Regions from separate parts of the Bacillus pacificus genome, predicted to be linked through region 3. Evidence: riboswitches for the same ligand, from Rfam matches in the RefSeq annotation. Region 3 holds a riboswitch; each other region holds the start of a gene.
The links. Region 3 has a riboswitch for lysine ahead of LMD38_RS17580 (aspartate kinase). Riboswitches for the same ligand answer to the same signal wherever they lie in the genome.
Positions count from the first base shown of each region.

Region 1 (4,360 bases), 830 kb from region 3:
TTCTTGTTCAATTATGTAATCCCACGGTATTCGTTTTGTAGGCTGCTTTTTCGTATATAGAAGCAGGAAAGCAAGTAGTAAGAGTAATCCGCCTAATATGAGAACATTTGCTGAGTAAAACAGCATGTAAATGATGAGTGCGTTACAAGTAATACGAATAATGAACCATATGCCGTTTTCATGACTATCACGCCACATCCAATGTATGTACATGTTCCAAGCTTTCGTAATCATTAAAACGATAAAGATTGTACATAAGAAAGGTACAGTTACTTGTAATGATTGCAGTGCAAGTGGAACGAGAATAAGGAATGTAAATAATAATGGGAAAAGCTGAATGATGTAATTATATAGAAGAGATTTTTTGAAATAAGATGTTAATTTCTCTTCTAGTGCTAGTAAATAGACAGCATCAGGTTTTTGAATAAATGTACGGATCGGGCATCTCGTTATAATGAATGTAAGTACAATCGTGATGAGTAGTAAAGATATTCCTTTAGAAGGAGATGCTTTTAGAAACTGAGCATAGTAGTATGCACCAACGCATGAAATAAAGATAAAGCTATATAGTAAACCGTTAATCATACGTGCAAAGTATGTAATGATATTTTGCATATGTTGTTGGAAGCGGCTGCTCCATAGTGATTCAATTGACATGTTTTTCACCTCTTTGTTCTATTATATATGTTTTACAAAAGAAAAAACGAGCAAATTGCGTTATGCAACTTGCCCGTTTTTCTTTTCGTTATTTTTTTTCTGATCACGATTCATTAATGGATAGAAGGCAAAACCGATTACGAATAAACCAATTCCGAGAAGGAATGTTTTTATATCGGCTGCACCGGTTTTAATAACCCATAGTGCGTAGCAAAGTGCAATCACTGCGACTATGCCATCTGTAATTCTTGCCCGCGTTTCATTTTTATACGTTTCACCAGTTGCGACTAGTTTTAACTGGAAGATTGGTGAAACGAGATATGGAATGAGGTAGGCCAGTGTTGATACGGTAATAACGAATGTATAAGCTTCCGCAATTGTTCCTGATAATGTTGAGAATAAGAACACTTGCGACATAATGTTTGTTAATCGTAATGAATAAATTGGACTTCCTTTTTTGTTTGTTTTTGTGAAGAAGGAAGGGAAGAAACCTTCTTTTGCTGCTTGATACGGTACTTCTGAGCTTAATAAAATCCAGCCTAAGATGGAACCGAATAGGGAAGTAAGAGCAAGTAATGCCATCAGTTTCCCTCCGCCATGACCCATTGCAGCGTTTAGTGCGTCTGCTAAAGGACGTTCAGAAGTTTGTAATTTATCAATGTGAAGTACACCCATTGTTAAAATTGTAATTCCTAAGTAAATCGCAACTGTAATAAGTAATCCCGCAACTGTTGCGCGTTTTACCGTTTTTGGAGAAACGGCACGGTTTGATAAAAGAACCGCTGATTCAATTCCGATAAATGCCCAAAGCGTCGTAAGAGCAGCTAAGTTTACTTGTGAAAGAAGGCCATGTGATACACCTGATTTATCGATCATCGGTGTGTACCATTGTCCAAACTTAGAAGCTTCGAATGCAAATAACGTAACGACGATGAATAATAGGAATCCAGTTACTTTCGTTGTTGTTGCTAAGAAGTTTAGCTTTCCAGCTCCGCTTACACCGTTTGTTAATATAATATGAGTTCCCCAAAGTAAGATGGAACAAATCGTAAATGTAATTAGTTTTCCGACTTCTACATTAAAAGAACCGATTGAAAATAGTAGTCGTGTATCTTTCATAATCGGGAAGAAGAGAGATAAATATCCCGCAAATGATGTAATGATGGCAACGTTACTTGCCCAGTTTGCAACCCAATATCCCCATACCATACTGAAACCAGCCATTTTTTTCTTTTTTGGTGTTGAGAATAAAGCATATGCATGACTTTGTGGTCCTGTCGTTAAATCAGGACGACGAATTGCTAAATTACCGAAAACAAGAGCTAGCATTAAAACACCAAACCCTGTTGTTAACCAAGCTAAAGTGACACCGAGAGGGCTTGCTGTTTGTGCCAACGTACTTGGCACCATGAAAATACCAGCGCCAACCATGTTACCGACAACGAAAGCTGTTAGTACCCAAAAGCCCCATTTTTTTTGTTGCATAGAAAATACCTCCAAAGTTAGTATAACCAAGTCAAGCGAGGAGATATGTATGTCTTCCTGAGTCAGGAAGAGAAGTCCCAAACAAAACAAAAAAAGCACGTAATTTGCCGTTACATGCTTTCTATCTTATAAGAAACCCACGACATACCTCTCGATAGCTCTCCACAAACGAAACGTTTGTGACAGTTCTGCACTTATTAAATAGCAGACCCAGCAAGCGTGCATGGTGGACACGGGCTTACTTCGGCAATCATTCCTTTCTCATTCGTTCATCAATGCCACTACATCTCCTGAAATGATACTCTTAATGACTGCAACCTCTACCTCACCGAGATACGAATGAGGATTTAAATATTAATTTAACGTATTTAAGAGTAACAAATGAATTTTTATACGTCAATGGATATAGTAATAATCAGATTATAGAGAAGAGTTTGTTATTAAAAGTAAGAGGGATTATTATGCGATATTGAATTTTCATAATATAATAAATGTTATTGGCGCTAGATGATTGAAAAGGGGATGAAGTATATGTCTGTATGTCATAAACATTCAGTAATAGGTGTGTTAGATTCGGGAGTTGGGGGATTAACAGTTGCGAGCGAAATTATAAGACAATTGCCTAAAGAGAGCATTTATTATATTGGTGATAATGAGCGTTGTCCGTATGGGCCAAGAAGTGTAGAAGAGGTACAATCTTTCGTATTTGAAATGGTTGAGTTCCTCAAACAGTTTCCGTTAAAAGCTCTAGTTGTAGCATGTAATACTGCTGCAGCTGCTGCATTGACTGCGCTACAAGAAGCACTTTCTATTCCAGTTATTGGCGTTATACATCCAGGAGCAAGAGCGGCAATTAAAGTGACGAAGAAAGGGAAAATCGGGGTAATTGGAACTGTAGGTACGATAAAATCTAATATGTACGAAAAAGCATTGCATGAGCTTGATACATATTTGAAAGTGCATAGTCATGCGTGCCCGACTTTAGCTACAGTTGTAGAAAATCAATTAGAAGATACAGCATATGTAACCGAGCAAGTGAAACAAGCTTTACTGCCATTAACGAAAGAAGATATAGATACGCTAATTCTCGGATGTACGCATTATCCACTTTTAGAGTCCTATATTAAAAAGGAACTAGGAGAGAATGTAACGATTATTAGTTCTGCAGAAGAAACAGCAATAGAGTTAAGCACAATTTTGCAGCACAAAGGAATTCTGTCTGACAATTTGAATCCGGAGCATCGATTTTTTACAACAGGCTCTGTTTCATCATTTGAACATATTGCGGAGAGATGGCTAGGATATCAAATTTCTGTAAAATGTGTGAATTTACCTATGGAAAAACAACTCGTGAACTAAACTGTATAAAAAGAAGCTGATCTAATTTAAGATCAGCTTCTACATATAAGATTAAACTAAGTTTAATACAGTTACTTTTTCACGTGTCATAGACTCAAGGCTCTTACGAATACCTTGTGCGCCCATACCTGAACCTTTTACACCGATGAATGGGAAGTGGTCAGGGCCGCGCTCTGTGCGTCCGTTAATTTGAACAGAACCAGTTTCGATTTTGTTAGCAATTGCAAATGCTTTGTTAATGTCTTTAGTGAAGACACTTGCTTGCAGACCGAACTCTGATTTGTTAGCAATTTCAATTGCTTGTTCATCTGAAGAAACACGGATGATTGGAAGGATTGGGCCGAATGGCTCTTCCCAAGCAACTTTCATGTCTTCTGTTACGTGGTCGATTAATGTTGGGTAAATTAAGTTACGCTCACGTTTGTTACCGATAACGATCGTTGCACCCTTTTCTACAGCGTCGTCAACTAAACCTTGAACGAAGTCAGCAGACTTATCGTCGATTAATGGAACGATTGTGCTGTCTTGTTCTGGAGATCCAACTGATAGTTTAGCTACTTGCTCTTGTAATAAGCTAACAAGCTCGTCCGCTACGTTTTCGTGTACAAGTACACGCTTAATAGCTGTACAACGTTGACCAGAGTAAGAGAATGCACCGCTTACGATATGGTTTGCAGCATCTTGTAAGTCAGCATCTTCACGAACGATACCAGGGTCTTTACCACCAAGTTCTAATACAAGTGGAATCATTGCAGCTTTTTTCGCTAAATGTTTACCTGTGTTTGTACCACCTGTGAACGATACCATATTGATGCCTTCGTGTTCTACTAAGTAGTCACCAATTACAGAACCGCGTCCT
Region 1 covers NZ_CP086328.1:4,210,279-4,214,638, reverse strand. Annotated here, with positions in the region: gene LMD38_RS21755 (ABC transporter permease) at 1-657, opposite strand, end outside; gene LMD38_RS21750 (amino acid permease) at 718-2,142, opposite strand; lysine riboswitch at 2,290-2,473, opposite strand; gene racE (glutamate racemase) at 2,674-3,501, shown strand; gene gapN (NADP-dependent glyceraldehyde-3-phosphate dehydrogenase) at 3,553-4,360, opposite strand, start outside.
Region 1: linked by a shared signal. The riboswitch ahead of LMD38_RS21750 (amino acid permease) and the one ahead of LMD38_RS17580 (aspartate kinase) in region 3 are both predicted to bind lysine.

Region 2 (4,360 bases), 1.1 Mb from region 3:
ACACGAATCAAGTTTTGGTGTTGATTTGAATGAAAGTTTGTCTCTCCATTTGCAAGTGTTAGAAAGAGAAAAAGAACAAATTGGGCAATCAATACAAGCAATTAAAAGAGTAATGAAGTTAGTCGAAGCGGAAGAAGAGGTAGATAGTAGGGTATTATTTAGTCTTATTTACGGTATGAATACAGAACATACACATAAAGAATGGATGGAACGTCATGAGTTAACGGATATCGTGGAAGAATTATCAAAGAAACGAGAAGAAGATAAAATTGCTTTGGATAAAACGTTTATTCAATTGTCTAAAAAGGTTAAACAATTATATGGTAAACCAGTCGAGGACTTGAAAGTACAAGAGATGGTAAAGGAATATATAGAAGAGTCTTTTTCATTTCTTAGTGAAGATTTGATACAAAAGTTAGCTAATACTAGTGTGGGAGAACTGGATATGCAAGAACTTGAAAATATGATACCTTCGCCTTTCGCAGAAGATGAACAAAAATGGCTTAATGAAGCGATGGAATATTATATGAAGCAAGTAGAAATGGAAGAGGGATAGATTTTATGAATGTTTAGCTTCATCGAAATAATGCTGTAGACCTTTCATTGAATAAGGGTAGAATTGCGTTTATTATTGGTTCATTCAAAAGAAAGAACCGCTTATACTTCATTTTTGAAGCATAAGCGGTTTTGTTTAAAATACTCAAAAACAAAAATCCTTTGGTAAAGTATCATTTTTTATTACCGTTCTCAACTCGTTTTTTTACCCCGGCGGTCAAATAAAAACAATCTTTATTTTTTAATCGACAACCCATAAACTAACGTCTCACTCGGAGTCGTAATACTAAAACCTGTTGTTTTATAATCAAGCTTCACCGTATCACCAGTGTAGTCTTTCGTGAATGAATCCATTTGTACAATAAAGTCAGCATCTTCATATACAACATCATCTGCAACATATGTATCCCAAATTAAATCGACATCAACGAATATACTACAAGAGTTTGTCATTGTCCCTCTAATGCGAATGATCTTTTTGTCTTCCCGTTCTAATCTATGTATAGCTGCTTTTGCTTCATCAGTAATGCGAATGTTCATGATATCCCAACCTTTATTTATATTTCCTTTATTATTGCAAAAACAGAAGAAATAGGGAAGTAAATAAAAAACGAGCAAACAAATTTGTTTGCTCGTTTCACTTTATCCGACTTTAATGGGCAGTAAGACCCCCACCTCAAAATGCAGCGAAAGAAAAGAAATTAGGTGGGGGATCAACTGCCCATAAAAGTCCGATTGGTTCAACTAATAATCCGTGGGGGATGAAGAAAACCCCCACGGATTAAAGTTTCACTTTATTTCAGTTCACATTTATCAAGCGGAATCACTTTCGTTTTTTTCGTAAATTTATATCCTAACCATAGTACTAAGAAGAGTGGTAAACCGATGTAAGAAACGAGTACGCCGTTCCAATCGATTGATTCGCCCATAAATGCGCCGTAGTTTTGTCCTAAAATTACGATAATACAAAGCGTAAATGCGAAGAGTGGACCGAATGGGAACCATTTTGCTCTATAAGGTAAGTCTTTTAAATCTTTTCCTTGTGCGATATATGCTTTACGGAAACGGTAATGACTAATTGCAATGCCGACCCATGCGATAAAGCCAGACATTCCAGATGCGTTTAATAACCAAATGTATACAACACCATCACCGAATAAAGAAGCAATGAAAGCGATACTACCGACAATTGTTGTTACGATTAATGCGTTAACAGGTACGCCGCGGCTATCTAATTTACTAAGAAACTTTGGTGCTTTCCCTTGGCGAGCTAAATCCCAAAGCATACGAGTTGATGCATACATACCAGAGTTACCAGCAGATAGTACTGCTGTTAAAATAACAGCATTCATAACAGAAGCAGCGAAGGCAACGCCCGCTTTTTCAAAAATAAGTGTAAATGGACTTACTGTTACATCACTTGCAGCAAGGCTTTCAGTTGTATAAGGAATTAATAAACCGATAACGAGAATCGCAAGGATATAGAATAAGAGAATACGCCAAAAGATCGAACGAATTGCTTTCGGAATATTGCGTTCTGGATCAGAAGTTTCACCAGCAGCTACACCTAATAATTCTGTTCCTTGGAATGAGAAACCAGCTGCCATAAATACACCAATAATTGCCATGATACCACCGTTAAATGGTGCATCTGCAACAGTGAAGTTTTTGAAGCCAACAGTTTCGCCGCCCATAATTCCGAAAATCATCATGAAACCGACAATTAAAAAGATAATAATAGTAACGACTTTAATAAGTGCGAACCAATATTCAGATTCACCAAATCCTTTAACAGATAAGTAGTTTAAAAGGAAAATAATAGCTAAACATAATCCGCTCCAAATAAGAGAAGGGGTATTTGGGAACCAAAATTTCATAATTAATGTTACAGCCGCTAGTTCAGCAGCGATAGTAATTGCCCAGTTATACCAATAGTTCCATCCAAGTGCAAAGCCAAGTGATGGATCAACAAATTTTGTTGCGTACGTGCTAAAAGATCCAGTAACAGGCATGTAAGCTGCTAGTTCAGCTAAGCTTGTCATTAAAAAGTAAACCATAATTCCAATTGCGGCGTATGCAATTAATGCGCCACCAGGCCCAGCTGAATGGATGACACCACCGCTGGCAAGAAATAGTCCGGTACCAATTGTACCGCCGAGAGAAATCATCGTAAGGTGCCTTGATTTTAGACCGCGTCTTAATTCACCTTTTCCTTTTGTAGTTTCTGTTTTAGAGGTAGCTTGATTCGTTGCGCTATTCATGTTCAACACTCCTTTTCTTGTAAGATAGGAAGGAGCGGGGAAGAAAAATACAAAAAACCGCCAAAGGAATTTGGCGGAACGTTTCACAAATAACCACCCCATCATACCCTTCCGTTAAGATAGCACCCCACGTTTACACGGTAATTTTGTAAACGTGACAGTTCTGTTCCTTTCGGAGACAGCCCCAGCTCATATTTCCAGAGAAGAAATATAAACTTCGGCAACTTTTCCTTTCAAACGGAGTCTAAGACATTCTCTGTGTCTCGTCCGTTTTACTATTAAAAGTCGCAACCTCTACCTCATCGGATTGATGAGGATTTATATATTGCTAAGATTTTTAATATATGGCAATTGTAATGAGTTTCTGAATATATTGCAAGATATTTTGTTAGGAAAAGTCAAAAAATATCGGTTATTGTATAGGAAACGCTTGCAAAACTCCACCCGAACCTACTATTATGTAACAATAAGCAAAGAAAAAATTGTTATACAAATGTTTCGCAAAAAATATTGAAAAACCCTTCAAAAATTAAAAGAAAATTCAGAAAATATAATTCGACATTTATAATAAAGTCATATTTTTTGTTATAATTAGAGTAACGTTTAAGTGAAAAGGGGAAATCAAAATGAAATTAGAAACAGAAAGGCTCTATATAGTGCCTTGTACAGAGGAGAGTATACACGTTGCTAACGAGCAAGGATATAATAGTGGTCCGCATATTGTAGGGCATGTAGAAAGTGTAAAACAGGATAAGGATTTATTACCTTGGGGCGCCTGGTATGTCATTCGAAAAGAAGATGACATCGTTCTAGGCGATATAGGGTTTAAAGGGAAACCAAATGAGGAACATACAGTAGAAGTTGGTTACGGTTTTATTGAGAAATATTGGAATAAAGGGTATGCGACAGAAGCTGTAAGAGAACTAATAAATTGGGCTTTTCAAACTGGAGAGGTAGAAATGATTATTGCGGAGACACTTCTGGAAAACGAAAGCTCCATTCGTGTATTAGAGAAATTACATATGAAGAGAATAGGTACTACAGAAACAATGATGAATTGGAAAATAGAAAAATAAAAAATACCGCTCGAAGTATATCGGGCGGTATTTTTATTGTTATGGAAGCATTTGTTTTTGATCATTCGGATATCCAGTTGTCGGTGTGTTAGAACGATTGGAATGATTGCGAACAGCAATGAAAATAGAAATAATAACGACAAGACCAATTGCCACGTAAGAAAGTGAAATAATAGTTGGATCCACTTTAAATGTAGTAAGTAGTGTACGAATGTTTGTAAAGATAATAAGGCCACCAACTAATACGCCAAGTAAATGAGAAGGAACGATGCGCACTAACCATGCAGCGATTGGAGCTGCGACAATACCGCCAAGCATTAACGAAAATACCCAAACCCAACTTACTTGTTCCCAGCCGAGTGAGATGAAGAAACCAATTGTTGCAGCGAGTGAGACAGGAAACTCACTCGTATCTACAGATCCGATAACTTTTCTAGCTTCATTTCCTCTTGCTAAAAGTACAGGTGT
Region 2 covers NZ_CP086328.1:2,233,838-2,238,197, forward strand. Annotated here, with positions in the region: gene LMD38_RS11620 (MerR family transcriptional regulator) at 1-556, shown strand, start outside; gene LMD38_RS11625 (iron-sulfur cluster biosynthesis family protein) at 790-1,095, opposite strand; gene LMD38_RS11630 (amino acid permease) at 1,350-2,816, opposite strand; lysine riboswitch at 2,929-3,121, opposite strand; gene LMD38_RS11635 (GNAT family N-acetyltransferase) at 3,443-3,892, shown strand; gene LMD38_RS11640 (sulfite exporter TauE/SafE family protein) at 3,932-4,360, opposite strand, start outside.
Region 2: linked by a shared signal. The riboswitch ahead of LMD38_RS11630 (amino acid permease) and the one ahead of LMD38_RS17580 (aspartate kinase) in region 3 are both predicted to bind lysine.

Region 3 (4,360 bases):
AACAACATAGATAATAAAATAATTGCTTCCACTGGGTTTATATTTGACCACTCACATATTAAAAAAATAATATAACAAACAAATCCAACTATTATATTTTTCATATTATTTATTTCCTCTCCACAAACGTTCCCTTATATGAAAATAATGAACCAATTAACGGATTGCGTACTTGAACATGAATTCGAAAGCATTGTTGTGTTTCATCATAACTTTCTACAATGTCGGCCTCACCGTATAAGAATCTAGGTAGTGGAACTTTTCTTCCAAACATGTAAAACCATTGTTTCTTTGAAGAAATATGCATTGCCCCTAACTCATCAATATGAAAATTCAATGTAGAGACGAGTAAATGTGGTTCACCAAAATAATCTACAATTTCATTTGCATCAAGTTTCATTACCGCATTAAAATACCTTTTCTTATTATGAAAATAAAAAGTACGATTCCACCGCACAAGTTCATGTCCATGTTCATCACGCTCAGCGGTATTATGTATTGTAAATGGCACTCCCTTACCTCTCTCAGAGAAAAACATTCGAAACTTCGATGCAATTTTTAATATGAATTTTACGAAAAAAGAACCACCGTAAATTTCATCCATCTTCCCTTCTCCAATAAAGCTATTTTCTTCTGTAATCTCATAACGTTTCTGTAATTTCGGATGAAGTTTTTTATAAGAATCCCCTAATAACCTTTCATACATATTAGCCATACATTACCCCTTTCTCTTCCTCTTGCAATTTTTTGCACTTGGCAAATTCGTACTATTTATATAACCGACAATCGATAATCCAATTAGAAGTAGATTTAACGTAATTGGATTAAACGGTTCTGTAAAGCTTACGATATTCGTAAATCCTGCTGCTATCGTTAAGGCTATTAACATAAAAATATGTACGACAAATACTTTTCGTTTTGGAAATGGTAACAGCCATAGGACACCAAAAATAATTTCTAGTAATCCAATTATTTTAAGTATAAAAACACTATGTTCAGTTGAACCAACCATCACCGATAGCATTTTTACTTCTTCTGAATGAGTAAACACTAGTTTCGGTACTATTCCTTGATACATCCATACGAAAGCAAATAAAAAACATACGAGCCAATACGTCACTGTTCTTCTAATGAGCAATCTAGGATGAAGTCCCTTTTCTAACCATAATTTTAAAACATCAAAACTCCAAGCAGTCGCCCAGCCTAATAACGGCCGAAACATATAGAAATCTATTACATTCCCTATACGACCAAACCTCGTATCATAATCATATTGTGTCTCAAAATGAATGTGTTCTTTACACGGTGTATACTTCCAATAACCACGCCCTATTTGAATAAGAGATAATGTATTATCCGTCCAAAACTTTAAAGAAGAAATTCTTTCACCCGTTTCTTTTCTTATTTCACCTATCGATTCCCCTTCCCCAGCTATTTCAAGTCCAAATCCGATTTTTGTTTTATATAGAAATTTCTGTGGTTCTCCTTCTTTTTTCTCTAAATATGAAATTTCAGTAAAGCGGGCATCCCATTCTGTATGTATATGTGGTTCTTGCGTATATTCCCATAATTTCTCCATCGTTGTGTTCATTTCTGCTGAAACATAAATAGGCTTTTTCCTCTTCATTCTTCCACCTCCAATGAACTATAATTTTAATGTACATGTAATACATTTATTTTGCTACATTTTTCACAAACTCCCTTGTAAAAAATAGAATTTTTAAAATATATATAAAACACTTGATTCCTCAAAAAATTTAAATTATTATAAAACAAATGTTACCAACAACTTCATAAATCAAACACTCTCGCCTAAAACGTGAGATAGAGGTTGCGATACTTATGAGTATTCTAATGGAGACACAGAGAGGTCTATGAAATTAGATGAAAGGAAGTATTGCCGAAATCGATATATTTCTCTGTATGTATCGATTGGGGCTGTTTTCGAATAGAAACAGAACTGTCATATGTACAGACGCGTATGTATGAAGAGCTATCTACAAAAAAGAGATATCATTTTCATGGTATTCCTTTTTTGGCGGTTTTTTTATTAGCTCCGTTTTCTGTTTCCCTTTTCCTGTAACAGCACCATCCTCACTTATTTGAGATGGTGTTTTTTGTTTTTCTCTGGTAACTACAGGAATATTGGGATTTATATATGTCCTAATCTATTCTTAAAAATGGATGAAAGAAGGAATTCGTAATGGAAACGATTGTACAAAAATTTGGTGGCACTTCTGTCGGAAGTGTTGAGCGTATTCAACATGTAGCAAATTTAATTATTGAAGAATATGAGCGAGGACATAGTATCGTCTCTGTCGTTTCAGCAATGGGAAAAAGTACTGATGAACTTGTAGCACTTGCTAACGCAATTACAGAAAATCCAAGTAAACGTGAAATGGATATGCTTCTATCGACAGGAGAGCAAGTAACTATTTCATTATTAACGATGGCACTGCAAGCAAAAGGGTATAACGCGATTTCATTAACAGGATGGCAAGCTGGTATTACGACAGAATCTGTACATAGTAGTGCACGGATTACTGAAATTAATACGGATCGAATTCAGTCTTATCTTACTAAAGGCACGATTGTTATTGTAGCTGGTTTCCAAGGAGTCAGTGAAGATCTTGAAATTACAACGCTTGGACGAGGTGGTTCTGATACAACTGCTGTCGCATTAGCTGCTGCACTAAACGCAAAAAAATGTGATATTTACACAGATGTGACTGGCGTATATACGACGGATCCACGAGTTGTAAAAGATGCTTATAAATTAGATGAAATTTCTTATGACGAAATGTTAGAACTTGCAAACCTCGGTGCTGGTGTATTACACCCGCGTGCTGTTGAGTTTGCTAAAAATCATAATGTCATTTTAGAAGTTCGCTCAAGTATGGAACAAGAAAACGGAACAATTGTAAAAGGAGAATGTAACATGGAACAACAATCAATCGTTAAAGGTATTGCATTTGAAGATAATATTACACGCATCACAGTGAAAGGATTAGAACAAGGTTCACTTTCAACTGTTTTCTCTACATTAGCAGCGGCACATATTAATGTAGATATCATCATTCAAAGTATTACTAATGAAGGAACTGTTCATCTCTCCTTCTCCATCCATTCTAATGATTTAAGAGAAACATTAGAAGTATTGGAACAAAATCAAGAGGCACTTCACTATGAAGCAGTAGAATATGAAAATCATTTAGCAAAAGTATCAATTGTAGGATCTGGTATGGTCTCTAATCCAGGTGTTGCTGCGAATATGTTCACTACTTTAAAAGAAGAAGATATTCATATTAAAATGGTAAGTACATCAGAAATTAAAGTGTCTGTCGTTATTGACCGCCTTCATTTAGTGACAGGTGTTGAGGCACTGCATCAATCATTTATGGCGAAAATTGTGCCTTTAGTACAAATGAGTTAATTTCCAGCGGTACTACTTAAAACAAATTATATGAATCTATTTCCTTCCTATTAAAAATAGAAAGCTGTTTGCATTATATAGAGTGACAAGAAATTTATGTGTCATTAAAAAAATACAATTAATTCTATACAACAATCGGATCATTTAATGCCGTACAGGATAGAAATATTTTTGCAAGGAAGTCTCGGTATTGTTTGTTAACAAGATACTATATGACATACTTAAAAACACCTTGTCACATTTCCCTAAACTGTGACAAGGTGTTTTTGTTTGAAAGGAATTTGTAACTTTTTAATAGTATAATGAAGATGATGATTAGATAATACACTTTTACATATAAGGAGATAAAGACAATGTCAAAAAATAAATTACTCAGAATGGACAATGTTAGCATCGTTGTAGAATCCCTTGATCATGCAATCTCTTTCTTCGAGGAGATTGGGTTAAAACTCGAAGGGCGCGCCACTGTAGAGGGGGAATGGGCTGGTCGCGTAACCGGACTCGGTTCGCAGTGCGTAGAGATTGCTATGATGGTGACTCCAGATGGCCATAGCCGAATTGAACTTTCGCGATTTCTTACCCCGCCCGCTATAGGAGATCACCGGACAGCTCCTGTCAATGCCCTCGGTTATTTGCGCGTCATGTTCACCGTTGAAGACATTGATGAAATGGTATCTAGGCTTACTACTAAGCATGGTGCTCAACTCGTTGGTGAAGTAGTTCAATACGAGAACTCTTACCGTCTCTGCTACATTCGTGGAACCGAAGGGATTTTAATCGGTTTAGCGGAAGAACTCGGTAACAAGTAAGTGATGTATTATAAAGGAAACTACTATATTTTTAACCACGTCCTCACTCCAGAACGTGGTTATGCTTGTTTGAGTTTTTAAAAATATATTTTCATTTTACACATAGATTTCAAGACTC
Region 3 covers NZ_CP086328.1:3,380,088-3,384,447, forward strand. Annotated here, with positions in the region: gene LMD38_RS17565 (YndJ family protein) at 1-104, opposite strand, end outside; gene LMD38_RS17570 (DUF4166 domain-containing protein) at 110-715, opposite strand; gene LMD38_RS17575 (DoxX-like family protein) at 719-1,627, opposite strand; lysine riboswitch at 1,818-2,004, shown strand; gene LMD38_RS17580 (aspartate kinase) at 2,204-3,433, shown strand; gene LMD38_RS17585 (VOC family protein) at 3,787-4,242, shown strand.